Regions from separate parts of the Microbacterium saperdae genome, predicted to be linked through region 2. Evidence: predicted binding sites of a transcription regulator. Region 2 holds the regulator's gene; the other holds the start of a gene.
The links. Region 2 encodes LexA, which represses DNA repair genes until DNA is damaged. Its sites were predicted from a motif close to TCGAACANNTGTTCGA; they were not measured.
Positions count from the first base shown of each region.

Region 1 (14,855 bases), 130 kb from region 2:
GGGCGCGGAGGACCGCTGGAACGGCACGCTGAGCAGCTGGAACATGTAGCGGACGACGAGGAGGGTCGCCCACACCGCCAGTGTCACCAGCACCAGACGTCCGATCGCGGCCGCCGAGATCTCGTGCACGACGTACTGGACCTCGAGGCCGATCAGCACGAACAGCGCGCCGTTGAGCAGGAAGACCCCGAACGGCCACGCCGCATCGGTCTGCCGCCGCGAGGATGCGGTGGTGACACGGGGCGAGACGTAGGCCACGATGAGTCCGGCCACGACGACCGCCAGCACGCCGGAGGCATGCACGATCTCGGCGAGCAGGAACGCGCTGAACGGGATCAGCAGGAGCGTGACGTTGATCACCATCGTCGACGAGACACGGCTGAGCAGCAGGTAGCCCAGCGCGGCGATCACGGTGCCGGCCGCGATGCCGCCGATGTACGAGACCAGCACGGTCCAGGTGACCGACCAGGGCGTGATCTGGCCGCCGACGGCCAGTGACACCGCGATCGCGTAGAGGACCAGGGCGGTGCCGTCGTTGGTGAGGCTCTCCGCCTTCAGCTTCATGAACATGCGCCGGGGCAGCAGTCGCCCGAGAGCGGCCACAGCGGTGGCATCCGGCGGCGCGACGGCGGCTCCGAGGATGAGGGCGATCTCCCACGGCATCCCGAACAGCACGCCGATGCCCGCGACCGCGAAGGCCGACGCGACGACCAGTAGCGTGCTCATCGGCAGGATGTAGCGGAAATCGCGGCGGATCGCGCGCAGAGACGTGGTCAGGCTCTCCCAGAACAGCATCACCGGGAGGAACAGCAGCAGCACCGTCTCCGGGGGCAGCTGCACCTCGCGGAGCGCGGGGACGAAGCCGAGCGCGAGTCCGAAGATGACCAGCACCAGAGGCAGCGCGAGCCGGATGCGGGGTGCCAGCAGCGCTCCCGCGAGAATCGTCAGCCCGAGCAGGACCGTGACCTCGAGACCTTCCATGTGTACCTCCCGGATGCCGCAGGATCGTGCCGTGCGACACCGGATGGCGTCAGGCCCCGCCCAGAGCACAGCGCATCGCACTGCCACCGTATTCCCAGGAAGGGGGGAACAACAGACCCCCTCTCGGGGGAAAGACGGTCAGCCGAGCTCTTCGGTCAGTTCGAACCAGCGCAGTTCGAGCTCGCCGATCTCGTCCTGCTGCGCGCTGATCTCCTTCATCCGCACGCCCAGGCCTTCGAAGTCCGCCTGGTCGTGCTCTGCGAGAGCGTGCTTGGCCTTGTCGACCTGCTGCGTGAGCTTCTCGATGCGGCGCTCCAGCGAGGAGATCTCCTTCTGCGCCGAGCGCAGCGCCGCACCGTCGAGCCCTGCGGACTTGGCAGTGTTCACGGCCGTCTGCGACTTCGCCGGAGCAGCATCCTGCAGCTGACGCAACCGCAGGTACTCGTCGACGCCGCCGGGAAGGTGGCGCAGCCGCCCGTCGAGGATCGCGTACTGCTGATCCGTGACCCGCTCGAGGAAGTAGCGGTCGTGGCTGACCACGAGCAGCGTGCCCGACCAGGAGTCGAGGAGATCCTCGATCGCGGAGAGCATGTCGGTATCGAGGTCGTTGGTGGGCTCGTCGAGGATCAGCACGTTCGGCTGGTCCAGCAGCACCAGCAGCAGCTGCAGACGCCGCTGCTGTCCACCCGACAGGTCCTTGACAGGGGTGGAGAGCTGCGCGGAGTCGAAGCCGAGTCGCTCGAGGAGCTGACCGGGCGTGAGCTCCTGCGCCTTGGAACCCGTGCCCATCGTGTACGAGGTGCGCAGCCGCGAGATCACGACGCGCACGGGCTCGCGCCGCACGTCCTCGAGCTCGTCGAGACGCTGGGTGAGGGTCTTGACCTTCACGGTCGTGCCCCGCTTGACGCGTCCGACCGTGGGCTCGACGGTGCCCGAGATCAGCCCGAGAAGCGTGGACTTGCCTGCACCGTTGACGCCGAGGATGCCGGTGCGCTCACCGGGGGCGATGCGCCACTCGACATCGCGGAGCACGGTCTTCTCGCCGCCCTCGGGCGTCGGGTAGGTCACCCCGACGTCGAGCAGATCGACGACGTCCTTGCCCAGGCGGGAGACCGCGAGGGACTGCAGGGACACCTTGTCGCGGATCTCCGGGACGTCGGCGATGAGCTCGTTGGCCGCATCGATGCGGAACTTGGGCTTGGCCGTGCGCGCCGGGGCGCCGCGGCGCAACCAGGCGAGCTCCTTCTTGGCGAGGTTCTGACGCTTCGCCTCGGTGGCCGATGCCATGCGGTCGCGCTCGACGCGCTGCAGGATGTACGCCGCGTACCCGCCCTCGAAGGGCTCGACGATGCGATCGTGCACCTCCCACGTCTCGGTGCAGATCTCGTCGAGGAACCAGCGATCGTGGGTGACGACCAGGAGCGCGCCCGAGTTCGGCGACCAGCGCTTCTTCAGGTGGCCGGCGAGCCAGGTGATGGCTTCGACATCGAGGTGGTTGGTCGGCTCGTCGAGCGCGATCACATCCCAGTCCCCGGTGAGCAGCTTGGCGAGCGAGACGCGACGGCGCTGGCCACCGCTGAGCGAGCCGATCTCGGCATCCCACGGCAGGTCCCTGAGCAGACCGTCGATCACGTCACGGACGCGCGGATCCCCCGCCCACTCGTACTCCGGGGTGTCACCGACGACCGCCGCGCTGATCGTGAGGTCGTCACTGAGGGTGTCGGCCTGGGACAGCACACCGATCGTGGTGCCGCCGCGTACGGTCACTCGTCCCGCATTAGGCTCCTTGAGACCTGCGAGCATCCCGAGCAGGCTCGACTTGCCGTCGCCGTTGCGGCCGACGATGCCGATCCGATCCCCCTCCTCGATCCCGAGGGTCACGGAGTCGAAGACGACCCTGGTCGGATATTCGAGATGAAGGGACTCTGCCCCGAGAAGATGTGCCATGTCACTCCCCAGGGTAGTCGCGCCGGACTGGGCGTTCGTCTCGGAGGGAGCCGGATCGAATCCAAGCGGTCCCGCGCCCGTCAGGAACGCTGCCGGGCGCGGCGTGCGCGAGCCGTCACCACCAGTCCGACACCCGCGCCCAGGAGCAGCAGCGCTCCGGCGACGAGCGCCGGGTCGATCTCGGCACCCGTGTCCGGCAACGTCGCCGGCGCCGCCGTCCCCGCTCCTGCGGACGGGGCGACGACCGTGGTGGTGTCCCAGCCGAGGAGCGCTCCCCCTGCCGCGGAGACGGCGATCCGGTGCGCGCCGAGTGCCGCATCCTCCGGGATCACGACGCTGACGACGCCATCTGCCGACACGGTGTGCGTGCCGAGCGGAACGGGGGTGGAGAACAGGTACACGTCCACCTGCTCGCCGGCGAACTCGTCCCCCACCGTCACCGGGACCGTCTCACCCCGTACGACGGAGTCGGGAACGCTCACGGTCCCCCGCATCTCATCCGTCAGGTCGGCTTCGGACGGGATCCCCTGTCCGGGCTCCTCCCCCGTCGCAGCGACGGTGAGGGTGGCGGCGTCCGTGATCGCTTCGCCGGACGTGTTCCGGAACACCGCTCGGTACTCCGTGCCGGTCGCCGACGCGCGTGCGCCGCTCACGACGTACGCTGTGGCCGTCGCATCCGGGATCGAGACCCAGTCCCCGGAGCTCGAGAGTCGCGATTGCCAGTGCACGGTGGGGGCGGGGACACCTGTCGCAGTCGCGGTGAATCTCGCGTCCTCCCCTTCGTCGACGCGCACATCGACGGGATGCGAGCTGATCTGGGGCGCCGCCGCCACCGGATCTGCAGGCAGTTCGGTACCCGGGATCGTCGTCCCGGGCGCGGCGTAGATGAACCGGAGCCCACGACTGAAGGATGCCCCGATCACCGACAGGTGTGTCTCGTCCTCGAAGACATGCCCGCCGAGCTCCAAACCCGTATACGCACGGTCAGACAGCGTCGTCGCGAAGCGCGTCATATCGCTCGTCATCGGAAAACCGGTCGTGGTCTCCTCCAGCGATCCGACAGAGAGGAATACGCGTGCGTCGAGTGCGTCGTTCGCGGCGGCGTACTCGCTTTCGACGTCGAGGATCGTGTGTTCATCCCACCAGAGCGACGGGCTCGCGATCACGAAGCGCTGGAACAGTCCTTCGTTGTGCAGCAGTGTGTAGGTCGCGAAGAGACCGCCGAAGGAATGCCCCATCAGCGCGCGGTCGCCCGCGTCGACGTGGAAGTCCCGCTCGACTCGCGGGACCAGTTCCTCTCGAAGGAACGAGAGGAACTCCGGTGCACCGCCGGAAGGAGTCGCCGCGCCGATGTCGGTCGGAGTCAGATCGAGGGTTCGTGGAACGCCTGAAGCGGCGAAGCCCTGACCAGGGTTGTCATATCCGATCCCGACGACGACCGTGCCGGGAGCGTTCAACCGCGCGGTCTCCACCGCGATTCCGAACTCGGCGTTGGCATCGGTGACGTAGAGCGCGCGGTACGCGGACCCGCTCTCGGTGTAGCCGGCCGGGAGCGCCACCGAGATCTTGTATGTACGGCCATCTTCCGAGGTCATCAGCCACGTCCTCACGTCGCGGATGAACGAGTCCGGCTCATCCGCGACGACGGCGGTGTGAGCGGATGCAGAGACAGGAGCGGGGACCGCAGAGGCACCCTCTCCACTCGCGTGGGTGCCGGCCCAACCGGCGGTGATCAGCGTCGTGGCTGCTGCGAGAGAGACGAGGGTCCGGACGCCGCGCCCTCCCCGAAAGTCGTACGGCATGAGACATCCCTCTCGTCGGTCGATCAGTGGTCCTCACGGTAGGACGGGCGGCGGGGCCGTCCCATGTGCGCTCACCCCATCAGCGAAGGGCCGCGATGTGCGGATAGCCTGCGCGGGCGCACGGTCACGGGAGCGATCGTCGTCGCATTTATGTTCGAATGTCGGTGGTCGGTGGTGGACTGTGTCCATGCCCGATCTGCTCGATGCGAACGACTCCCAGATGGCGATGCTCGCCGATCTGGTCGCCGGTCTGCAGGCTGCGGAAAGAGACCATCAGCGGAATGCTGGCCGCCCGAGACGGCATGCTCGCGATGGCGTCTCGGCTGGCCATCGACATCGCCAGGCAGGCGAATCATCCCGACTACGGCGACATGGCGACGCGCGCAGTGGCCGCCGAGATCGGTGCCGCACAACGCGTGAACGATCGCACGATCGAACGTCGGATGGCGGCAGCATCGCGTCTCGTGACGGATCTCCCCGACGTATGGGCCGCGCAGGGTGCCGGGCGCATCACCGCCGCGCACACGCGAGTCATCGTCGAGGCGGGGGCACATCTCGATGATCCCCGCGATCGCGCGGCATACGCGGCCGCGGTCCTCGTGATCGCAGAAGCCGAGTCGCCGAACCGCCTGCGTCGCCATGCGCGCCGGATCGCTGAACGATTCCAGGCACGGTCGCTGACGGAGCGTCATCGCGACGCGCGCGACAACCGACGCGTCTGGGTGAACGACCTCGATGACGGGATGTCCGAGCTGGGCGTGCAGGGGCCGTCGACGCTCATCCACGGCATGTACGACCGTCTGTCGCAGATGGCGCACCGCGTGCGCGAGGAGAACGCCCGTGCCGCGAAAGAGCGGAAGGCGAGGGACGCTCGCCCTGCCTCCGACGATCCCTCCGTCGATTCTTCCGACGAGCCCAGTGACGACCGCACGGTCGACCAGCTGCGCGCGGACCTGCTCGCAGATCTCGTGCTCACGGGCGCACCGACCGGGCACCACTCGGAGGACGCGCTGCTCGATGCGATCCATGCGCGCGTGGAGGTGACCGTGCCGGTCATGACGTTGATGGACGAGTGCGGATCGCGAACCGACCTGCCAGCGGCCGAGCTCGACGGTCGCTGCCCGATCGACGCCGCCACCGCGCGCAGGATCGCCGGGGCGGCGATCGGGTGGGATCGGGTTCTGACCCACCCGATCAGCGGAGCGTTGCTGGCCGTCGACCGATATCGACCGGGCGATCAGTTGAAGAGACATCTCCGGGCGAGGGATCAGCGCTGCCGATTCCCGACGTGCGGTCTTGCGGCGCGCAGGTGCGACATAGACCACACCCATGCCGCGGCCGAAGGCGGGCCGACCTGCGAAGACAACCTCGCGCACTTCTGCCGTCGACATCACATGATGAAGCACCACTCCCCCTGGCAGGTGGAGCAAAGGGTCGGCGGGGTTCTCGAGTGGAGAAGCCCGACGGGCGACGTGTACATCGACCACGCGCCTGCACAGAACACGGCGCGGTTCACGCCCGCCGAGTCCACGCCCGCCGAGTTCGAGGCGGCCGCGTTCGGAACCGCCGAGTCCACGCCCGTCGAGTTCGAGACGGCCGAATCGGCGCTCGTGCCGTTCTGAGAACGCACGGGTGTGCGGTCTCCGGCGGCTTCCGTCCGACCTAAACTCGACGGGTGGCATGGAATCGCCGGGTGTTCTCCCTCTCGCTAGACAATCGCAAGGCCAAGCTGGTGCAGTCGAGGCGGCACCCCGGTCGCTACGAGCTCAGCGTGGATGGAATCGCGCAGTCCGTCGTCTCGATGACCGAGCCCACCATGCTCGAATACGCCTACACCCAGCACATCGCCCGCGCAATGGATGCCGCCGCCGAACCCGGTGCGCCGCTGTTCACCGTGCACCTGGGAGCCGGAGCACTCACCCTGGCCCGCTACGTCGAGGCAACCCGCGCCGGATCACCCCAACTCGTGGTCGAATTCGAGCCCACGCTCTATGCCGCAGTGACCGCCGCGCTGCCCCTCCCTGCCGGCTCTGACGTACGCGTCATCTTCGGCGATGCTCGAACGGTCGCGGACGCGGAGCTTCCGGGCGAGAAGCGATCGCCGGCGCCGCCGTCCCCTGCCCCGACGCTCGGTGCCGCAGCCACTGGTCGCCCTGCGGTCGACACCGACTGGGCGGATGCGCGCTTCACCGTCGTCGATCTCTGGGACGCAGCCGTCATCCGGCATCGCGTGGCCAGCCAGGAGTTCTACCGCCGGGTCGCCGCGCGCTCCGCCGCAGCCGGAGTCGTCGCCGTGAACCTGCTCGACGGGCATCCTTTCGAGTACTCACGGCGACAGGCGGCCACCCTGCGCTCCGTGTTCGACCACGTCGCCGTCGTTCTCGACGCAGAGCCGGAAGATGATGAAGGGCCGCTCGGCAACGTCGTCATCTTCGCGAGCGATGAGCCGCTGGACATCGTGGCGACCCCCGATCTCCTCGGCACGCCGCGCCCTTCTTTTCTCCACGACAGCGCACTGACGTCGTGGATCGCTGAGGCGCGCATCATGACCGATGCCGACGGCACGGACTCCCCCGACCCCGACGACCCGGTCTGGAACTAGCGCACCGCATCCGGAAGACCTCCCCTCAGACCTGCCGCACCTCGGTTTTTCGCTCTGCCCCGAACGCAGACGAGCCGCCCGGAACCCGAAGGTCCGGACGGCTCGTACTGTGCCCTCAGCGAGGGCTGATGCTGCTTACTGGTACGACTTCACGATCTCGAGGAGGCTGGGCACGTTGGCGTAAGCCTCGAGTGCGTTCTCCTTCGTGACGATGATCGGGTCGAGCAGGTACGCCGGAACGACCTTGACGCCGTTGTCGTACGACTCGGTGTCGTTGACATCGACCTCTTCGCCCTTCTGGAGCTGTCCGACCATCTTGATGGACTGCTGGACGAGGAGCGTGGTGTCCTTGTTGATCGTGGAGTACTGGATGCCCTCCATGATCGACTTGACCGACTCGACCTCGGAGTCCTGACCGGTGACGACCGGTACGTCCTTGCCCGCACCCTGCACCGAGGTGATGATGGCGCGAGCGAGAGTGTCGTTCGGGGAGAGGACGCCGTCGAGCGTCTCCGAGCTGTACGTCGACGTCAGCAGGGAGTCCATGCGACGCTGAGCGTTCTCAGCCTTCCAGCCCTCGGTCGCCGTCTGGGCGATCTCGGTCTGGCCGGAGACGACCTTCAGCGTGCCGTCGTCGATCTTCGGCTGGAGGATGCTCATCGCGCCGTCGAAGAACACGGCCGAGTTCGCGTCATCCGGGGAACCGGAGAACAGCTCGATGTTGTACGGAGCGTCGTGACCGGCACGCTCGGCGAGACCGTCGAGCAGAGCCTGGCCCTGAAGCTCACCGACCTTGAAGTTGTCGAACGCGACGTAGTAGTCGACCGCGTCGGTGTTCTCGATCAGACGGTCGTAGGCGATGACGGTGACGCCGGCGTCGCGGGCTGCCTCGACCTGCGTCGCGAGCTGCTTGCCGTCCTTCGCGCCGATGATGATGACCTTGGCACCACCGGTGACCATGGCCTGGATCTGGTTCTGCTGCTCCGCGACCGTGTTGCTGGCAGGCGCGTACTGGACGTCGGCCTTGAAGCCGGCTTCCTTGAGACCGTCCGTGAACAGCTGGCCGGCGAGGACCCAGTTCTCCGAGGTCTTGTCCGGAAGCGCGACACCGATCGTGGCGTCAGCGGCGAAGCCCTTGGTGGTCTCCTCCCCCGACCCGGTACCGGCGTCACCGCCACGCTCCGAGGAGCAGCCGGTGAGGGCGAATGCGCCCGCGACGACAAGCGCTGTCGCCGACAGAAGAATCTTCTTCATGTGATCTCTTTCTCTGGTGTGTGAAGGTCTCGTCGCGCGTGCGGCACGCGGCTCGACCCCTACTTTCCGCGCGTCTCGTCGACGGCGGGGGCTTCGTACTTCTGACCTGTGGGGTAGTTCGCCTTCGGGTCGAAGGTGGCGAGCGCCGGATCCTCCTTGCGGCCGAAGCGGCGCGTGAGGAATCCGATGATCGACGGGCGACCCTGCTGCTTGTTCCAGACGTCGACGCCGACCGCGAACAGGAGCACGAGGCCCTTGATCATCGAGACCACGTCGGCTCCTGCGCCCAGCAGCGCGAGTCCGTTGTTGAGGAACGCCATCACGAGACCACCGATGATCGATCCGATGACGGTACCGATACCACCCGAGACGGCGGCGCCACCGATGAAGACCGAGGCGATCGCGTCGAGCTCCCAGCCGTTGCCGTCCTGCGGGCCGGAGGCCGTGGCACGGGCGACGTAGATCATTCCGGCGAGCGAAGCGAGGACCGACATGTTCATCATGACGAAGAAGTCGACCCAGCGGTCCTTCACGCCCGACAGACGTGCGGCCTGGCGATTGCCGCCGACGGCGTAGATGTGGCGACCGAACACGGTGTTGTTCGTGATGAAGGTGTAGAGGATCACGAGCAGCAGGAGGATCACGCCCGAGATCGGGAAGCTGGTGCCCTCACGTCCGGTCGCGAACAACCATCCGGCGACGAGGATGACGATCGAGATCAGCACGACCTTGGTGACGCTCACCCAGCCGGGCGCCATATCGGAGCCCATCTTGGCCTGCGCGCGCCGGGTGCGGATCTCCGAGACGACGATCCAGGCGACACCGATCAGGGCGAGGACCATGGTCAGCACGTTGAACGGAACGGGGATGAACGACAGCTCCGGCAGGTAGCCGGCACCGATGATCTTGAACCCCTGCGGAACCGGGATCGACTGCGAGTCGCCGACCCACTGGTTCGCGCCGCGGAAGAACAGCATGCCCGCCAGCGTCACGATGAACGCGGGTACGCCCACATAGGCGACCCAGAACCCCTGCCAGGCGCCGACGAGCACGCCCACCCCGAGACCGAGGAGGATGGCCAGCGGCCAAGGAAGGTTCCAGTCCGCCATCGCCTTGGCGACGATGATGCCCGTGAACGCCGCGACGGATCCGACCGACAGGTCGATGTGCCCCATGATGATGACCATCACCATGCCGATCGCGAGGATCAGGATGTAGGAGTACTGGTTGACGACGTTGATCAGGTTGCCCGAGGACAGCGTGAGTCCCTGGCCCTTGAAGATCCAGGTCAGCAGCTGGAAGACGACCAGGATGACGACGAGGCTGCCGAGGATGCCGAACTGGCGGAGCGTCGACTGTCCGCCGCCGAACATCTTGGTGATGTCCTTGAAGTGGAAGCCGCGCTTCGCGGTCGTGAGATCGGTGGTCATGCGGATGCTTTCTGGGTCGCGGAGGTCATGCTGCGCATGAGTGCCTCGGGTGTCGCCTGTTCGGCCGGGATGCAGTCGGTGACCCGACCTTCGAAGACGGTGTAGATGCGGTCGGAGATGCCGAGCAGCTCGGGCAGCTCGCTGGAGATGACGATGACGCCCTTGCCCTGTGACGCGAGCTCGTTGATGATCGCGTAGATCTCGTACTTGGCTCCGACGTCGATGCCACGCGTCGGCTCATCGAGGATGAGCAGGTCGGGATCCGTGAACATCCACTTCGCCAGCACGACCTTCTGCTGGTTGCCACCCGAGAGCTTGCCGACGCCCTCTTCCACGGAAGGGGTCTTGATGCGCAGGGCCTTGCGATACTGCTCGGCGACGGCATACTCGGCGCGGGGGTCGACGACGCCGCGTCGCGCGATCTTCGAGAGCTTCGCCGAGACCGTCGCGCGCTTGATGGTGTCGAGGAGGTTGAGACCGAGCACCTTGCGGTCCTCGCTCACGTACGCCAGCCCGTGCTTGATCGCCGCGGCGACGTCCGGCAGCGCGATCTCCTGACCGTCCTTGATCATGGTTCCCGACAGGTATGTGCCGTAGGAGCGGCCGAAGATGCTCATCGCGAACTCGGTGCGTCCCGCGCCCATCAGGCCGGCGATGCCGACGACCTCGCCGCGACGGACGTTGAGGTTCGATCCCTTCACGACCATGCGCTCGGTCACGGTCGGGTGCTGGACCCACCAGTCCTTGACCTCGAAGAACACCTCGCCGATCTCGGGGGTGCGGTCCGGGTAGCGGCTCTCGAGCGAGCGGCCGACCATGCCGCGGATGATGCGGTCCTCGTTGATCTCGCCGCGGGAGATGTCGAGCGTCTCGACCGTGCGGCCGTCGCGGATGATCGTGATCTCATCGGCGATCTGCTCGATCTCGTTGAGCTTGTGGCTGATCATGATCGACGCGATGCCCTTGGCCTTCAGGCCGAGGATCAGGTCCAGCAGGTGCTGCGAGTCGTTCTCGTTGAGGGCGGCGGTCGGCTCGTCGAGGATGAGGAGCTTGACGTCCTTGTTCAGCGCCTTGGCGATCTCGATCAGCTGCTGCTTGCCGACGCCGAGCGTCTTCACCTGCGCGTCGGGGTCTTCGCTCAGGCCGACGCGGGCGAGGAGTTCGATCGCCCGCGCCTTCTGCGCCTGCCAGTCGATGCGGCCGAAGTGACGGATCTCGTTGCCGAGGAAGATGTTCTCGGTGACCGAGAGCTCGGGGATCAGCGCGAGCTCCTGGTGGATGATCGCGATGCCGGCCTGCTCGCTGGCCGCGATGTCGCGGAAGCGCTGCTCCTCGCCGTAGAGCAGGATCTCGCCGTCGTAGCTCCCGTACGGGTAGACGCCGGACAGGACCTTCATCAGGGTCGACTTGCCTGCGCCGTTCTCGCCGCAGATGGCGTGGATCTCGCCGGCGCGCACGGTGATCGACACCTCGGAGAGGGCCTTCACTCCCGGGAACTCCTTGGTGATGCTGCGCATCTCCAGGATCGGGCCTGACACGGTCGGCAACGTTGCTGTGGTGCTCACGGATCTTCCTCGCGACGTGCGGTCACCTTCGATGTGACCGTTCACATTTGTAACATCGTCCAATGTGGACGGGACGCTGTCAAGTCCGGGCGGCGATTTCGTGTCGTTACCGTGACCCGGACGACTCGCGCAGGCGCAGAGTCGTCTGCAACGGACCGAACGACGGCACCTGCTCACCCCGGATCTGCGCGAGCAGGATCTTGACCGCCCTGCGCCCGAGCTCGGGGAAGTCCTGGTGCACGGTCGTGAGGGTCGGCGCGACGTGAGCGGCGACGGGCACGTCGTCGAACCCGACGACGCTGACGTCCTCCGGCACGCGGATGCCCGTGTCGCGGAAGCCGTGCAGCAGGCCGATCGCCATCAGATCGTTCGCCGCGAACACCGCGGTGAAGTCGCGTCTTCGGGAGAGCTCCTGGCCGGCGAAGTACCCGAAGTCCGCGGACCAGTCGCCACGGATCGGCGGGAACGTGGGCAGGTCGGCCTCGCGCAGCGCGTCGAGATAGCCCCGCATCCGCGACTCCGCCTCGATCCAGTCCTGCGGACCCGCCAGGTGCAGGATGTCGCTGTGCCCGAGTCCGATCAGATGCTCGGTGGCCGCCCGCGCCCCCGCGACCTGATCTGCGGAGAGGCTCACGCCGTCCGACCCCGATGCAGTCTGCAGGCTGACGAAGGGCAGCGAGACGGCCATCCCCCGCAGCACATGGAAGACGCGCACCTGCGGCGCCAGCACCACGATCCCGTCGACCTGCTCCCTGGCCAGTTGGCGGACCGCACTGCCAATCGCCTCGGGCGTGGTCGCGGCGAGGTTGAGGGTCGAGACCGAGTAGCCCTCCTCACGTGCGGCATCCTCGATGCTCGCGATCGACGACGTGGGGCCGAACTCGCCGATCGTCGCCGACAGGATGCCGAGCATGTTGGACTTGCTCGTCACCAGCGCTCGGGCCGCGAGATTCGGGCGATAGTCCAGCACGGCGATCGCATCGAGGACCTTGGCCTTGGTCTCGGGACGGATGCTGGCATGATCGTTCAGCACTCGCGAGACGGTCTGATGAGACACCCCGGCAAGCCGTGCGACGTCGCGGATGCTCGGCAACCGGGCACGCTCAGAGGCGCTGGACATCGCAGCCTCCTTGCGTGTGCACGGTCACATCGTTACTTCATTATGTACGCAGGCGCCGTGGACCGCACGCCGGGGACTCGAATGGCGCGAATCGGCCTCGACTAGCACATCGAAAAGAGAAACCCGGCGTGACCCGGCTGTTGTCGCTAGAATGACAATTACCCAGCGGGCTTTCACAGCTCCGCACCCGATGAACGCTCGCCTGAGGAGGGACTCAACTTCGTCCTGGCCGGCCGTCGAGCGTATGGCGACAGGACAAAGCCATGAGCTCCCCCAGAAGAGCGTCTATGACTCTCACCGCCGGAATGATCCTCTGCGCAGGCATTCTCGCGGCCACCCTCACCACCACCGACCCCGAATGGTGGGAACTGTACTTCAGCCGTCTCGGCATGACCGACGATCTGTCGGCGACCCTCTTCAACGGCGGCCTGATCGCCGCAGGAGTGGTCATCACGGCATCAGCGGTGATGATGCGGATCTGGCTCATCAGCACGCCGCTGATCGCCGAGGCGAAGTACCGTCACGCGGCCCGCGTGGTGCCGTTCTTCGTGGCGACGCTGGGGATGAGCCTCGGGGCGATCGGCGTGTTCCCGCTGTCGGTCGACAAGGCCGCGCATGACAATTCCTCGCTCCTCATGCTCTCCTCGTTCGCCTGCCTGCTGATCGTGCACCGCATCTTCCTGCGCCAGCTCTCGCCTCGACTCACGCGCCTCGCGGCCATCGCCGGCGTGACCATGGTCGCCAGCATGGCGGCGATGACGCTCGGCTGGATCAACCTCACCCTGTTCGAGGCGATCGGTTTCACGGTCATCCTGACGTGGGTGCACCTGCTCGAAGTGCAGCTCAGGAGCCTCGCTCCGGCCTTCGGCTGGAAACCTTCAGCAAACTCACAGCGACTTTCTTTGTCCCCCATTTGGGGGACAAGCAAAGTGGCGCTATTGTCGATTCAGTAGCTGGGGCTACAAGGCAGAGCATCTGGGGTGCGAAGCCGAACGCAGTGAGGCAGAGCAGCCACGTCCCTTGTGGTGAGCACCCTCTCGAGTACCGGTTGGGGAACCGGATGACTCGAGAGGGGCTGCCCGCTTCGACTCCCGTCGTGCGTCACACGATGATGCGAGCGCCCGGCACCGGGCCGTGCACATGCAGCGCTTCCTGCCCGGACCGCCGCAGTGCCGTCTGCACATCCTGCGCGACTTCGGGATCGGCGCACAGGAGCGCGATCGTGGGGCCGGAGCCCGAGACGATGCCCTGCAGAGCGCCGGCGCGGATTCCGATGTCGATCGTCTGTGCCAGGTCGGGCCGCTCGAACAGCGCGGCCGCCTGCAGGTCGTTGTAGAGAGTTTCCGCCAATTGCCCAGGGTCGCCGGAGCGCAGCGCCTGAAGCACGGGGATCGGCACGTCGAGCGACAGCGGCGGATCGTCGGCGAGTGCGCCCTCCTCCTCGCGCAACGTATCCAGCCGCCCGTAGACCACCGGCGTCGAGAGGCCGTGTTCGCTCGTCACGAGCACCCAGTCGAACCGCCCACGCGCCAGGGCAGGGTTGAGCTGATCGCCCCGTCCCGTTCCGACGGCTGTGCCGCCGTGCAGCGCGAACGGCACATCCGCGCCGAGCCGAGAAGCGAGCTCATGCATCCGCGCGGCCGACAGGCCGGTGCCCCACAGCGCATCGCACGCGACGAGCGCCGCCGCGGCATCCGCCGAGCCACCGCCCATGCCCCCGGCGACCGGGACCCTCTTGCGGATCTCGAGCGCGACGCCGCCGGGATACTCGGTCGCCGCGGCCAGGAGCTTCGCGGCGCGCATCGCGAGATTGCGGTCGTCCAAGGGCACGTCGTCGACATCGTCGGCGCCGGAGACCGTGAGCGAGAAGTCATCCGCATGGCGTGCGATCACATCCTCGTAGAGCGACACCGCCTGGAAGACCGTCGCGAGCGCGTGATAGCCGTCGTCGTGACGACCGCCCACTCCCAGATAGACATTGATCTTGCCCGGCGCGCGCACATGCACGGACTCGGTCGACGCGGCGAGGCTCATGATCGGATGCCCGTCACAGCTCCGAGGACTTCGCCCACAGGTTCACGTCGATGGCCCCCGAGAGCTCATCGATGCGGGCGAGCTCCTCGCTCGTGAACGCGGGTCCGTCGACCGCCGCGA
Region 1 covers NZ_VFOX01000001.1:920,597-935,451, reverse strand. The annotation lists gene FB560_RS04445 (Na+/H+ antiporter) at 1-981, opposite strand, end outside; gene FB560_RS04440 (ABC-F family ATP-binding cassette domain-containing protein) at 1,120-2,928, opposite strand; gene FB560_RS04435 (alpha/beta hydrolase-fold protein) at 3,009-4,730, opposite strand; gene FB560_RS04430 (HNH endonuclease signature motif containing protein) at 5,012-6,352, shown strand; gene FB560_RS04425 (polyamine aminopropyltransferase) at 6,406-7,332, shown strand; gene FB560_RS04420 (substrate-binding domain-containing protein) at 7,468-8,586, opposite strand; gene mmsB (multiple monosaccharide ABC transporter permease) at 8,646-10,016, opposite strand; gene mmsA (multiple monosaccharide ABC transporter ATP-binding protein) at 10,013-11,533, opposite strand; gene FB560_RS04405 (LacI family DNA-binding transcriptional regulator) at 11,688-12,701, opposite strand; gene FB560_RS04400 (DUF998 domain-containing protein) at 12,989-13,654, shown strand; gene FB560_RS04395 (4-(cytidine 5'-diphospho)-2-C-methyl-D-erythritol kinase) at 13,803-14,735, opposite strand; gene mgrA (L-glyceraldehyde 3-phosphate reductase) at 14,749-14,855, opposite strand, start outside.
Region 1: the regulator LexA is predicted to act here: its motif matches at 4,873-4,888, upstream of FB560_RS04430 (HNH endonuclease signature motif containing protein).

Region 2 (14,855 bases):
CTGATCGCTCTGGGGTCGTTGGTCGGCGCGTTCGCGCAGGCGGCTCCGCTCTCCTTCGTGCAGGCAGGGATGTTCGCGTCCTGGTGGCAGGCCGCGTCCTGGATCTGCATCTGTCTTTTCGTCGTGATCGCGGTCGGCGGACGGGTGCTGCCGATGGGCGTGCTCCGGGTGCTCTGGGTGCTGATCCCGGCGTGCGTGATCTCGCTCCAGCTGCTCTCGTTCCTCGCCTACGTCGGCCCGGCGGACGGCGTCGTGCCGTGGGTGTGGATGATCGAGCCCGGGTCCGTCACCCTCCTCGTTCTCCTCGTCCGTCCTGTCATCGCGATCGCGCTCGCCGTCTTCTCCGGCATGTCGGTGGCGCTCTCGGCCTGGATCTTCACGGGCTCCGTGCCCGAGGTGATCGCCGCGGCGACGCCCATCCACGTCAGCAACATCGCGTTCGTGGTGATCTTCATCGGCATCCGCGGGCGATTGACGCAGCTGCGCCGCCTGGAAGAGGACGCACGTCTCGCTGCTGAGCGCCAGGCGCGCCAGGAGGCGGAGGCCGAACGCAACGCCGAGCTCCAGCGTCTCGTACACGACGAGGTGCTCTCGGTGCTCGCCGCGGCGGCCCTGTTCCGGGGCGCGGCACCCCGGGAGCTGCAGGACGAGGCGGCGCACGCCCTCCTGGTGCTCAGAGACTCCGGCGACCCGGATGATACGGGTGGCGCGGGCGCCGTGATCGACACCGCGGAGGCCGCGGAGGAGATCCGCCTGCGCGCAGCGCGCTTCTCATCGGTGGAGCTGCGCATCGATGATCGAGGAGGGTTCCTTCCGGCCGACGTCGTGCAGGAGGTCTCGGCCGCGGCATCCGAGGCGATCCGCAACGCGCGACGCCACTCCGGAGCGGAACGCGTGTTCGTCGACGCGCTCTTCGCGCATGACCGCGTCCGCGTGGTCGTGCGCGATGACGGCATCGGCTTCGTCCTCGCTGCGGTGCCCGGGGAGCGTCTCGGCGTGCGTGACAGCATCATCCGTCGCCTGGCGGACATCGGCGGCCGAGCGGAGATCGTCTCGGTGCCGCGCACGGGGACGGAGGTGTCGCTGTCATGGCCACGATGACCTCGAGCGGCACCGGCGCGGCCGGCCTCGCCACGCGGGGCGCGCGGTGGGCGATGATCGCGGTGTGGTGCTGCGGCATCGCCCAGGGCGTGATCGAGGGGCGGTTCGCGCCGCCGGCTCCGGCCTACCTCGGCGCGCTTCTCGTCGCTCTGCTGGGGGCTGTCGTCCTCACGTACCGCCGCGACGAGCCGCTGCGCGGACTGCGGGCATGGGCGGTGCCGGCGGCGACACTCACCACGACGGCGCTGATGCTGACGGTCGTGGACCAGGCGGATGCCACGTGGGTGATCGACTTCGCCTCCTACCTCGTCGCCCTGCAGATCGGTCGGGGCAACCCGGCGATCGGGGGGATCGGTCTCGCCGCACAGCTCGCACTCGTCGTCGGATGGGGAGCACTCACCGAGCAGTCCGCGTCGGGCATCGGCGCCATGCTCAGCATCCCGATCATGTCGGGGGTCGTCGGCGTGATCTGGCGACTGACGCTGCGCAACATGGTCGCCCGTGAGCGCGCGCACCGTTCCGAAGCCGCCGAGAGCGCGCGTCGGGGAGCCGCCGCGCGCGCGGCTGCAGAGCAGTACCGGGCGGAGCTCGGTGCGATCGCGCGCGAGGTGCAGGACGTGCTGGAACGACTGCGTGATGCGGACGGGATCGACGACGACTTCCTCACCGAGTTGACCGCCCGGGAGGGCACGATCAGGGATCGCATCCGTTCGCCGCGCCTGCACCATCCCGACATCGCCGATGCCGCCGCCGTGGCACGGAGGCGAGGGGTGCGCGTCGCGATACTCGCGAACCACGTCCCGGATGCGCCACGGATCAGCGACCGAGCGGCCAGGGAGGTGGCAGCCGTCCTCGCCGATGTCGGGGAGGGCTCGGTGGTGATCTCGTCGGGAGCCCGGGCGGTCGAGGCGCTCAGCATCGTGATCGACACGGGGAAGGAGCATCGACGTCTCGAGCTCTCGGTGCGGTGAACGGGGTGATCCGAAACCGGAAGCGCGCACGCGCCCGGCAGGATAGGCTCGGATATCATGCTCGAACTCGATCTCTCCGCCGACATCCAGGCGCTCAGGCACACCTTCGGCGACATCAGCGAGGTCGTCGATGTCTCCCGTCTCCGCGACGACATCGCGCGGCTCAGCGAGGAGGCCGGCGCCCCCGACCTCTGGGACGACACCGAGAACGCACAGAAGGTGACCAGCGCCCTCAGCCACCGGCAGTCCGAGCTCGCCCGGATCACCGGGATCGCTCAGCGTCTCGACGACCTCGAGGTGCTCGTCGGCCTCGCGAACGAGATGGGTGACGAGGATTCGGCGCAGGAGGCACGGGCCGAGCTCGCCGCCCTCACCGAGATGATCAACCAGCTCGAGGTGCAGACGCTGCTCGACGGCGAGTACGACGAGCGCTCCGCGATCATCACGATCCGCTCCGGCGCGGGCGGCGACGACGCCACCGACTTCGCCGAGATGCTCATGCGCATGTACCTGCGCTGGGCCGAGCGCCACAAGTACCCCGTCAAGGTCATGGATACGTCGTATGCCGAAGGGGCTGGCATCAAGTCCGCGACCTTCGAGATCGATGCGCCCTACGCCTTCGGCACGATCTCCGTCGAGGCCGGGACGCACCGCCTCGCGCGCATCAGCCCGTTCGGCTCGGCCGACAAGCGTCAGACGTCGTTCGCCGCTGTCGAGGTCATCCCGCTCATGGAAGAGGCCACCGAGGTCGACATTCCCGAGAACGACATCCGCGTCGACGTGTTCCGCTCCTCCGGTCCCGGTGGGCAGTCGGTCAACACGACCGACTCGGCCGTGCGCCTCACCCACCTCCCGACCGGCATCGTGGTGTCGATGCAGAACGAGAAGTCGCAGATCCAGAACCGTGCGGCCGCCATGCGCGTGCTGCAGACGCGCCTCCTGCTGCTGCAGAAGGAGCAGGAAGCGGCGAAGAAGAAGGAGCTCGCGGGCAACATCACCGCGAGCTGGGGTGACCAGATGCGCTCCTACTTCCTCTACGGCCAGCAGCTGGTGAAGGACCTTCGCACCGGCCAGGAGTCGGGAAACCCGGCAGCCGTGTTCGACGGCGACCTCGACGACTTCATCTCCGCCGGCATCCGCTGGCGCAAGCGTCCCAGCGACGACTGAGCAGCGAGACATGAAGAAGGCCCCGGATCCGTCCGGGGCCTTCTTCATGTCGTCCGCGACTCAGGGGACGAGGCAGGCGGGAATCGCCTCGGTGATCTCGTCCGTGAAAGCGGTCACGGCGTCCACGTCCAGGAACGTCTCGTCTGCGCCGCTGGCGATCACGCGCAACGTGTCGTCGGGGATGTCGGAAGCGACGAACTCCCCAGCGACGCAGGTGATCTGCTCGGGAGTCAGGGCCTCGGTCTCCACCGCCTGCAGGATCTCGGTGATTCCGACGGTCACCTCTTCGACGGTCGGGCGGCCGGTGCCGGTCGTCCCTTCATCGGTCTCGCTCGGCGCGGTCGCCTCGATCGAGGGCGAGGAGGTGGGGAGGTTGTCGATCTCGCTGCTCACGCCCTGCGCGAAGGCGAACAGGTAGATGAACGACATCACGATGCCGATGATCGTGCCGACCACCGCGAGGATCAGGCCCGTGATGCCCGGCCACTTCTTGCCCTTCAGGAAGAGCGAGATGAGCGACACGATGAAGCCGGCCGCGAGAACGATGAACCCGATGAAGCCGATGACCGGGATGAAGACCAGGATCGTGCCCAGCACGCCCAGGCCCAGCCCGACCAGCCCCAGGACCGAGACCTTCTTCGGCCCCTCGGGAGCGGCCTGTCCGTAGGGTGCTGCGGCCGGGTAGCCGGTCGGCGCCGCCGAGTAGGCGCCCGGGTACACCGGTGCGGAACCCGGATAGCCCGGCGTTGCGGGACGAGCATAGGCGGCGATGCCGTCGTCGAGCGGCGTGGTCGCCGCGGTCGCACCCTGATCGGCGAACGCGTTGGGGTCGGACGACGCGGCCGGAGCGGTCGACGGCGCGGACCAGTCCTGCGCCGCCGGGGTGGTCGCGGTCTCGTCAGTCGGACGGATCACGGTGTCATCGATCGACGGCTCGTCGAGGGCGGCCGCCTCGTACGCCGGAGCCTCGTACGCCGGAGCCTCGGATGCGGGCGGCTCGTACGCCGCTGCCGCGTCTGTCGTCGGGACCTCAGCCGCAGCGGCGGTCTCCGCCTCGACGGGCGCTGCGGCCTCCGGAGCGAAGTGCTCGGTCCACTGCTGGCCGTCCCACCAGCGCTGACGTCCGGATCCGTCGTCGTACCAACCTGCAGGTGTCGTCATGGTTCCCCCTAGAAGCATTGGGCCGGCCGCGAGTGCGTCACCGGCATCCTCATGTTAACAGGGGCCTGCGACGTGGCAGGGGGTGTCGGATGGGGAGCACTACCCATCCGATCCTGACGCGGACGCACTGCGCGGGGTGTCGCTCGCGGCCAGCCGAAGAGGCGCGCTTAGGCTCGTAGCGCCATGATTCGGTTCGAGAACGTCACGAAACGCTACCGCGGGACGTCGAAGCCCGCTCTGTCCGGAGTCGACTTCGAGGTGCAGCGCGGGGAGTTCGTCTTCCTGGTCGGCGCCTCCGGGTCCGGCAAATCGTCCTGCCTGCGGCTCATCCTGCGCGAGGACGTCCCCACCTCAGGGAGGGTGGCGGTGCTCGGCAGAGACCTGCGCTCGCTCGCGAACCGCAAGGTGCCCTATTTCCGGCGCCACATCGGCTCGGTGTTCCAGGACTTCCGGCTGCTCCCGTCGAAGACCGTCTACCAGAACGTCGCCTTCACCCTGCAGGTCACCGGTTCCTCGCGCGGGTTCATCCAGCAGGCCGTCCCCGAGGCGCTCGCGCTGGTCGGGCTGGACGGCAAGCAGAAGCGGATGCCGCACGAACTCTCCGGTGGCGAGCAGCAGCGCGTCGCCATCGCACGCGCTCTCGTCAATCGTCCGCAGGTGCTGCTCGCCGATGAGCCCACAGGCAACCTGGACCCCGCGACCTCGGTCGACATCATGCAGCTGCTCGCCCGTATCAACGCGGGTGGAACGACCGTGCTGATGGCTACGCACGAGGCTGGTTTCGTCGACCAGATGCAGCGTCGCGTGATCGAGCTCAACGACGGCGAGATGGTGCGCGACGAGGTGCACGGCGGGTACGGCGACACCTCGAACATCCCTCGCCTCGTGCCGGCAGAGGTACGCGGCGCGGCCGCCGTCGCCGCGCTCACCGCGGTGCAGGAGGTGCAGCGCCAGACGGCAGACCTCTCCATGGTCCGAGCCGCACTCGCCGAGGAGCTGAGCGAGCAGCGCAAGGCCGCTGCCGCCGCTCCGGCGCACGAGCCAGCTTCGGCATCCGCACCTGTCGCCGAGAGCACACCCGCGGACACGGTGGTGCCTCTCGAGCCGGTCGTGGCGCCGGATCCCGCTCCGGTCGACCCTCCTGTCGCGGTCGGCCCGCGCACGCATCCGATCGTCCTGCCGCAGGTCGATGTCGCCGAGCTCGGCGTCGCCGATCGCCTGGGACTCTCTGACGGCGACGATGAAGAAGTGGGGCCGACCTCATGAGAATCGGTCTGATCCTCGCCGAAGCCCTCGGCGGTCTCCGCCGCAACATCTCGATGGTGATCTCCGTCGTGCTGGTGACCTTCGTCTCGCTCACATTCGTCGGTGCGGCGATCCTGATGCAGGGCCAGATCGGCGTCATGCGCGGCTACTGGGCCGAGCGCGCCCAGGTCGCCGTGTACATGTGCTCCGCGGTCTCGGAATCCGACACCTGTGTCGACGGCGCGGCCAGCGATGAGCAGGTGGAAGCCGTCCGGGCTCAGCTCGAGGGCGATGCGCTCTCGCCGCTCATCAGCTCGATGACGTTCGACACCAAGGAAGACACCTACGCCAAGCTCGTCGAGCAGCTCGGCGCCGACCAGGCCAGCGTGCTCACGCCCGACCAGGCTTTCGAGGTGTTCTTCGTCACGATGAAGGACCCGGGGCAGTCTCCGGTGCTCGCCGAGGCCTTCAGCGGCCAGGCGGGCGTGGAGCAGGTCAAGGACCAGCTGCAATATCTGGAGCCGCTCTTCTCCGCGCTCACGGTCGCGACGTATATCGCCGTGGGTATCGCGGTGCTCATGCTGATCGCGGCGACGCTGCTGATCGCGACCACGATCCGTCTGTCCGCGTACGCGAGACGCAAGGAGATCGGCATCATGCGCCTGGTCGGCGCGTCCAACAGGTTCATCCAGACGCCGTTCGTCCTCGAAGGCGTGTTCGCGGCGTTCCTGGGGTCTGCGCTCGCCAGCGCCGCGGTCGTCGCCGGGGTGCACTTCGGAGTCAACGGATACCTCCGCGGTCGAGTCCCCTTCATCACGACCTGGATCACGATGCAGGACGCGATGCTCGTGGTGCCTGTGCTGATCGGCATCGGCATCGTGCTGGCGGCCCTGTCCGCCGGGTTCGCGATCAGACGCTGGCTGCGCACCTGACCCGACCGGGTCGGGTGTGCCCTCCGTGCTCGGTATAGACTGAAAGGCTGCTCAGCCGTTTCATGTCGCTGAGCTCATCGACACACAGGAGAGCATCATGCCCAGGGAACGCGGGGAGAAGGTCATCGCGACCAATCGTCGCGCACGTCACGACTACAACATCGAGAAGTCGTACGAGGCGGGGATGGTGCTCACGGGCACCGAGGTGAAGTCGCTGCGCCAGGGGCGCGCGAACCTGAGCGACGGGTACGCGTTCATCAAGGGCAACGAGGTCTTCCTCGATTCGGTGCACATTCCGGAGTACTCCCAGGGTCACTGGACGAACCACACCGCCAAGCGCGTGCGCAAGCTGCTGCTGCACCGCGAGGAGATTGCGAAGCTCGCCCACGCCGTCTCGGCGGGCGGATACACGCTGATCCCGTTGAAGCTCTACTTCTCGGACGGTCGCGCCAAGGTCGAGATCGCCCTGGCGAAGGGAAAGCGCGAGTACGACAAGCGTCAGACCCTGCGTGAGCGTCAGGACACCCGCGAGGCAGACCGGGCCATGCGGTTGCGCAACCGCGTCGGGGAGTAATTAGCCGGACGAATCCGGGATCAGAGTCGCGGAGCGAATCCGAAGACACGACCGAGGAACGTCAGCTCCCGTTCGAGCGCATCGACGACGGTCTCCGCGCGGCGGAAGCCGTGCCCTTCTCCCGGATAGAGCACGTACTCATGGTCGATTCCGCGCGCGGCCAGTGCGTCGCGGATCGCCGCGGACTGCGACGGCGGCACGACACGGTCGTCCTCGCCCTGCAGCAGGAGCACCGGCACCGCGATCCGGCCGGCGGATGAGAGCGGGGAGCGGTCGATGTACAGCTGCTCCGACTCCGGCAGGGGACCCACGAGGCTCTCGATGTAGTGCGCTTCGAAGTCGTGGGAGTCCTCAGCGAGCATCCGCAGGTCGGAGACGCCGTAGCGGCTGATGCCCGCCCCGAACACCCCGCCGCGTACGAGGGCCGACAACACGGTCCAGCCCCCGGCCGAGCCGCCGCGGATCGCGATCCGATCGGGATCTGCCAGGCCGGCGTCGGCGAGCCCCTGTGCGGCGGCGATCACGTCGTCGACGTCGACCACGCCCCATTGCCCCTGCAGTCGCTCCCGATAGGCGCGACCGTAGCCGGTCGAACCGCCGTAGTTCACGTCGAGCACGCCGATGCCACGGCTCGTGTAGAACGCGATCGCGGCGGACGTGGCACCCGTCACGTGGGCGGTCGGTCCGCCGTGCACGAGCACGACATAGGGCGGGAGCGAATCCTCCGGGGCGGAGACCTCCGGGTTCGCCGGTGCGTAGGCGAAGGCGTGCACCGGTCCGTGCGCACCGTCGATGTCGATCTGCTGTGCGGCGGGCATCCATGCGGGATCCACCCGGTCGCCGCCGCGCACCGCCGTCACCTCTCCGGAGTCCAGGTCCACGCACCAGACGCCCGGGTTCACGTGGGAACCGTTGCCGGACAGCAGCACGCGGTGTCCGCGGACATCGTCAACGCTCACATGGCCGTCGCAGGGCACGTCGAGGTCGCGTGTCTCTCCCTCGGTATCGATCACGACGACTCGATCGCGGCCGTTCGTGCGGATGGCGACGGTCCGGCCGTCGGAGAGCGGCCGGAACCAGCGGTTGCCGAGCACCCACAATCCGTAGCCGGTATCGGCATCGGCCGGTGCGATGAGCTCGGCCGGCGCGCTCGGGGAGAGGCCGTCGAGGTGCACGCGATGCAGGAGCCAGCGCCCGGAGGGATCATCGGCGTAGAGCAGTGCATCGTCGGAGACCCATTCGGGTTGCAGAGCAGCCCGACTCGGCAGGGTCGCCACCTCGCGCCCGTCCACGGTGGCGAGGTGCACCGTGGCGGCGTCCCACGGCATCCGATCCCCACTCCACTGGACCCACGCGATCCGCGAGCCGTCGGGGGAGAGCGCCGGATGCGCGAAGAACGCGGATCCCTCGGCGAACACCCGGATCGCTGCCGGATCGCCGGAGGCGGAGCCGTCCAGCGGAACGCCCACGATCGCGCGTCGGTGCGGCGTAGACGTGAGGTCCTCGCGCACCGCGAGCAGACGGCCGTGTTGCCACCGCAGACCGCCGTGGGCCGGCCCCTCAGGCGTCAGCGGCGTCGGCCCGCCGGCCGCGGGGAGGCGGTACACCCGCTGGTCCTTGGCGTCGACGAAGTACAGGGTGCCCTCGTCATCCGCCGTCCAGGCCCCTCCGCCGTATTCGTGCACTCGTGAGCGTGCACTCCAGGGAGCCGGCAGGACCTCTCGTCCGGTCGAGGACCGGACGGTGACACGACCGCCCTCGGCCGGTACGGACTCGCCCCACCAGATGTCGTCGCCGACGAACCGCGCCCCGTCGATGCGCGGCGAGGAGGTGGCCACCGAAGCCGCAGAGAAGGGGGAGGGCCAGGACCCGTAGGGCGAAGTCATACGTCGAGCCTATGCGGGCGTGGAGACCGTCACGGCGTCAGCGCTGCGGGATGAGCCGGGGCAGGACGCGCACCAGCATGACCATCACGATGAGCTCCACCAGCGTCTGGGTGACCACGACCAGCGGTGCGAGTGCGAGGGCCGAGGGAAGCGCGAGCGCGAGAGGGAGGACCACGAGTGAGTTGCGCGTGACGCCGCTGAACGTCAGTGCGCGCGACGACGCCGCGTCGAGACGGGCGATGCGCGCCACGAGGATGCCGAGCACGACGAGGATGACGGCGAACGCGAGGTAGATCGGCGCGACCCTGGTGAGCGCCCCGAGCTGTGCACCCACTGCGCGCACCTGGGAGGCGACGACGATCAGGAGCGTCGCGCTCATGAGGGGCACCGTCGCGGCGAGCAGACCGCTCTCGATCGTGCGGACGAGGGAGTATCGACGTGCCAGCACCTGCACCAGGGCGGCGGCTGCCAGCGGGAGAAGGATCAAGACGACGAAGGCCCGCACGAACGGCGCGCCGTCGATCAGCGCGGCGGCGTCCGGCCCGATGAACAGCAGGAGGTACAACGGCAGCAGCAGGATCTGGGCGAGCATCAGCAGCGGGGCGGCGGCGAGCAGTTTGGTCGCGGACCCGCCGGCCAGTCCGGTGAAGACGATCACGTAGTCGACGCAGGGTGTGAGCAGCACCAGGAGCACGCCGATCAGCAAGGCGCTCTCGTCGGCCACGAAACGGGACAACGCGAAGACGACGATCGGGACCACTACGAAGTTGAGGAGTCCGAGCGCGCCGAGGAAGCGTGCATCGCGCAGGGAACCGCCGATCCGCCGGAAGGGGACGGAGAGGAACGTGACGAACAGCAGCACCCCGAGCACCGGTTCGATCGCGTACTCGAGAGCATCGCTGCCGGGAACGGCCAGGCCGACTCCGACGCCGCACAGGATCGCCGCCAGGAAGAGCGCGACCTGATGACGTTCCATCCAGGAAGTACGAGTCGTCTCAGTCATCACCTCCCACTGTACGGACGACGGCAGGCGGCCGGAGCATGTTGCGCCCGGGGTCAGACGGCGCGGAGCACGGCGACCACCTTGCCGAGCACCGTGGCCTCATCGCCGAGGATCGGTTCGAACGCCGAGTTGCGGGGCAGCAGCCACGTGTGCCCGTCGCGACGGCGGAAGGTCTTGACGGTCGCCTCGTCGTCGAGCATCGCCGCGACGATCTCACCGTTCTCCGCGCTGTTCTGCGAGCGGATGACGACCCAGTCGCCATCGCAGATCGCGGCGTCGATCATCGACTCTCCCGAGACCTTGAGCATGAAGAGATCGCCCTTGCCCACGAGCTGACGGGGGAGGGGGAAGATCTCCTCGACCTGCTGCTCCGCGGTGATCGGCACTCCTGCGGCGATGCGACCCACGAGCGGCACCAGTGCCGCATCGCCGACCGGCGTCGCCACGTCGGCCGGGTTCTCGGTGCTGGAGCCGGGAAGGTCGATCAGCACCTCCATGGCCCTGGTCTTGCCGGGATCGCGGCGGAGGTAGCCGCTGAGCTCCAGCTGCCCGAGTTGGTGGGTGACGCTGGAGAGCGACTTGAGCCCGACCGCGTCGCCGATCTCGCGCATGCTCGGCGGGTAGCCCTGCTGGGCGATCGAGGCCTGGATGACCTCCAGGATCGCCATCTGCTTGGGGCTCAGGCTCTTCCGACGGCGCGTGCGCGGTGCCTCTGGCTCGGGGGCTGAGTTCTCGCTCATGATGCTCCTTCGGTACGCGTTTCCGACGCCGCTCTTCGAATGTCGGTGGCCCGTGGTGGGGTGTTCCTATCGAAACCGTATCCGAGAATCATGCGGATCTGGAAGATCTGTTCGAGCGTGTCGGCGGATTGGCGGGTGTGGTTTCGAAGAAAGCTTGACAGATGTTCGAACTCGAAGATACCTTCGGAACGTAGCTTCGCATTCAGCCCTCCCGGCCGAGAGCAGGATGCGAACGCTACGCCAACTTCCACCGGCCCGTGCGGCAGGTGGCTGATCCTCCCGGCAACGGGGCGACGCAGAGGAGCACACCATGAGCACCATCACCTTCAGCACCGCAGCAGTCATCCCGGCCCGCCCGGCGACGCGTCTTCGGCTGACGGTTCGCGGTCGCCGCGTGCTGCTCGCTCTGGCGGCGGTGCCCCTCGCGGCGGGCATCGCGTTCGCCGCGATCAGCGGCGGCAGCGCCCTCGCCTCGAATGAGAGCACCGGCACGGTCAGTTTCGAGACGGTCACGGTCCTCCCGGGCGACACGCTGTGGTCCATCGCCAGCGAGATCGCGCCGACGGCCGACCCGCGTGAGGTCATCGGAGAGATCACGCGACTGAACGTCCTGCAGACCGGCGAGCTGCAGATCGGACAGTCGCTGTCGATCCCCGCGCAGTACACGAACTGACCGCAATCGAGCGTCACTCTGATCGCCTCGTCCCGCTGAGCGTTCTAGCATGGGAAGGGTGACCGCCTCACTCGATGACCTGCCGCTTCGTGACGACCTTCGAGGGTTGACCCCGTACGGTGCCCCGCAGGCGCCGCTGCCGATCGCCCTCAACGTGAACGAGAACACGCATCCGATTCCGGACGAGGTGGCCAGCGACATCCTCGACGAGATCGCTGTCGCGATCCGCGATGTGAACCGTTACCCCGATCGGGAGTTCACCGCTCTCCGCGAAGGGTTCGCCGCTTACCTGGGCAACGGTCTGGAAGCGGAGGGCATCTGGGCGGGCAACGGGTCCAATGAGGTGCTGCAGCACATCCTGCAGGCTTTCGGCGGTCCGGGGCGCACCGCCTTCGGGTTCGCGCCGACCTACTCGATGTACCCGTTGATCGCGCAGGGGACCGGGGCCCGCTGGGTCGCGGGTACACGCCAACCCGACTACACGATCACGCCGGAGGAGGCGGCCGCGCAGGTGCGGGATGTCGATCCCGATGTCGTGCTGCTGTGCTCGCCGAACAACCCGACCGGTACGCCTCTCGGCCTCGACGTGGTCGAGGCCGTGTACGAGGTCGCGCGCGGTGTCGTGGTGGTCGATGAGGCCTACCAGGAGTTCGCCCCGCGTGACGCCCCCTCCGCGCTGTCGCTTCTGGCCGGTCGCCCGCGTCTGGCGGTCTCCCGCACCATGAGCAAGGCGTTCGCCTTCGCGGGCGCGCGCGTCGGCTACCTGGCAGCGGACCCCGGTTTCATCGACGCGCTCCGTCTCGTGCGGCTGCCGTACCACCTGAGCGCGTTGACCCAGGCGGCGGCGGTCGCCGCGCTGCGCAACGCCGATGTCATGCTAGGGATGGTCGATGAGATCGTCGAGCAGCGTGATCGGATCACGGCCACGCTCGAGGCCCTCGGCTACACGCCGCACGAGTCGTGGAGCAACTTCGTGCTGTTCGGCGGAGTGGCTGACCCGAAGGCGACCTGGCAGAAGCTCTACGACCAGGGCGTCCTGATCCGTGACGTCGGCATCCCCGGACACCTGCGTGTCACGGCGGGCACCGAGGCCGAGACCACGGCGTTCCTCGACGCGCTGGCCTCGATAGACTCGGCATCATGAGCAGCCTCGCCCTGACCCCGCGCACCGCGAGCCGCGTGCGCGGCACGTCGGAGTCCACCGTCGAACTCGAACTCAACCTCGATGGCACCGGTGCGAGCCGCATCGACACGTCCGTGCCGTTCTTCGACCACATGCTCACCGCTTTCGCGAAGCACTCGCTGACCGATCTCACGGTGCGGGCATCCGGCGACACCCACATCGACGCCCACCACACCGTGGAGGACGTGTCGATCGTGCTCGGCCAGGCGATCCTCGAGGCGCTGGGCGACAAGTCCGGCATCTCCCGCTACGGAGACGCCCTGGTACCGCTCGACGAGGCCCTCGCGCAGGCCGTGGTCGACATCTCCGGGCGCCCGTACCTCGTGCACGAGGGTGAACCGGTCGGTTTCGAACACCACCTCATCGGCGGGCACTTCACCGGCTCGCTCGTGCGTCACTCCTTCGAGGCCATCGCCTTCAACGCAGGACTCACGGTGCACGTGCGCGTGCTCGGAGGACGCGATCCGCACCACATCGCCGAGGCGGAGTACAAGGCGTTCGCGCGGGCGTTCCGCCAGGCCAAGGCGCTCGACCCGCTCGTCGAGGGAATTCCCTCCACCAAGGGTGCGCTGTGACGCGCACTCCGAAGGTCGCGGTCTTCGACTACGAGTCGGGGAACGTGCATTCTGCCGTCAAGGCTCTCGCCGCTGCGGGCGCCGATGCGGTGCTCACGCGCAACCGTGCCGAGGCGCTCGAGGCCGACGGCCTGGTCGTGCCCGGCGTCGGCGCGTTCGCGGCGGTGCGTGACGCACTGCACGCGCACGGAGGAGACGAGATCATCGATCGGCGCCTCGCCGGTGGACGGCCGGTGCTCGGGATCTGCGTCGGCATGCAGGTGCTCTTCGCCCACGGCGTCGAGCGCGGCGTCGATTCGGAGGGTCTCGGCGAGTGGCCGGGAGCCGTGACGGAGCTGAACGCGCCCGTCCTCCCGCACATGGGCTGGAACACGGTGAGCCCGGGCGACGACAGCGTACTGTTCCGCGGAATCGAGGAGGAGCGGTTCTACTTCGTGCACTCCTACGGTGCGCAGTCGTGGGAGCTCGACGTCATTCCGCCCTTCCCGCAGCCGGTGCTGACATGGACCACGTACGGCGATCCGTTCCTCGCAGCCGTCGAGAACGGACCGCTCTCCGCCACGCAGTTCCACCCGGAGAAGTCCGGAGAGGCCGGCATCCAGCTCCTGCGGAACTGGATCGGCAGCCTGAGCTGAACCCCGGCGACGCCTGACGGGTCAGAAACCGCGGGCGACGGCTGCTGCGGCGGACAGCCACGCCCGCTGGGCGCGTTTGTTGAGCGCGCCGTACCGCAGGGGACCGTCGACCATCTCGTGATCGAACGGGATGCTGACGACCTCGCGCGACAGGGAGCGGTACCCGCTCGTGACGTGATCGAGCTCGGCGGCCGTCGCCTTCGGATCCGCCTGGGAGACCACGGCGACGGACTCGCGCGCGAGACGCGCGGACCGCTCGTCGCGTTCCTCCAGGGCCTCGATGAGCAGGGCGCCGGCCTCGGCGTGGTCCGCGCGCGTCGTGGTCGCGATGACGAGCTGATCCGCGTGATCGATCATGCGCAGCCACATCGGGTCCGACTCGTCGTTGCCGGAGTCGATGACGATCAACCGGTAGAACTTCGAGGCGACGGCGTGGATCGCATCGACGTCGGTCGGGCTCAGGCGGTTCTCGTGCGCGAGCCTGATCGGCTTCGACCGCAGCACGTCGTACTTCTCGCGCGGCTGATGGTGCATGAAATGCGCGAGATCCGCGGACTGCGCTCCGGTGCCCAGCAGTCTCCCGGCCTCCGGCAGCAGTTCCAGCAGCGTGCGATCATGCGCGCCCGTGTCGGTTCGCCATCCCAGGGTCCCGCGCGTCTGGTTGTTGTCCCACGCGAGCACGCCGGCACCGCCGTAGCGGGCGAACACGGCGGAGAGGAGGACGGTCGTCGGCGTCTTCCCGGCGCCGCCCTTGCCGTTCACGACCGCGATCGTGCGCGGCCCCGGCCAGTGCTGGCTCACCGCGAGTTCGTCGTCACGGGCCGACTGCTCGTCCGCCGAGGGGCGGATGCGCAGGCCGAGGCGGTTGAGGGCGCCACGGGCGCCTTCGCGCGCGGGCTCCTCGGGGCGTTCGGTCTGCAGGAAGGAATCCCGCTCGCGCACCCGCTGTTCCCGACGCGATGCCGGTTCGATGAGCGTGGGCGCGGATGACGCGGGTGCAGGAGAGGTC
Region 2 covers NZ_VFOX01000001.1:1,045,874-1,060,728, forward strand. The annotation lists gene FB560_RS04975 (sensor histidine kinase) at 1-1,101, shown strand, start outside; gene FB560_RS04980 (hypothetical protein) at 1,089-2,072, shown strand; gene prfB (peptide chain release factor 2) at 2,130-3,239, shown strand; gene FB560_RS04990 (DUF2510 domain-containing protein) at 3,300-4,400, opposite strand; gene ftsE (cell division ATP-binding protein FtsE) at 4,584-5,666, shown strand; gene ftsX (permease-like cell division protein FtsX) at 5,663-6,577, shown strand; gene smpB (SsrA-binding protein SmpB) at 6,675-7,151, shown strand; gene FB560_RS05010 (dipeptidyl-peptidase 5) at 7,172-9,037, opposite strand; gene FB560_RS05015 (arsenic resistance protein) at 9,075-10,040, opposite strand; gene lexA (transcriptional repressor LexA) at 10,094-10,780, opposite strand; gene FB560_RS05025 (LysM peptidoglycan-binding domain-containing protein) at 11,091-11,453, shown strand; gene FB560_RS05030 (histidinol-phosphate transaminase) at 11,503-12,597, shown strand; gene hisB (imidazoleglycerol-phosphate dehydratase HisB) at 12,594-13,211, shown strand; gene hisH (imidazole glycerol phosphate synthase subunit HisH) at 13,208-13,846, shown strand; gene FB560_RS05045 (MinD/ParA family ATP-binding protein) at 13,868-14,855, opposite strand, start outside.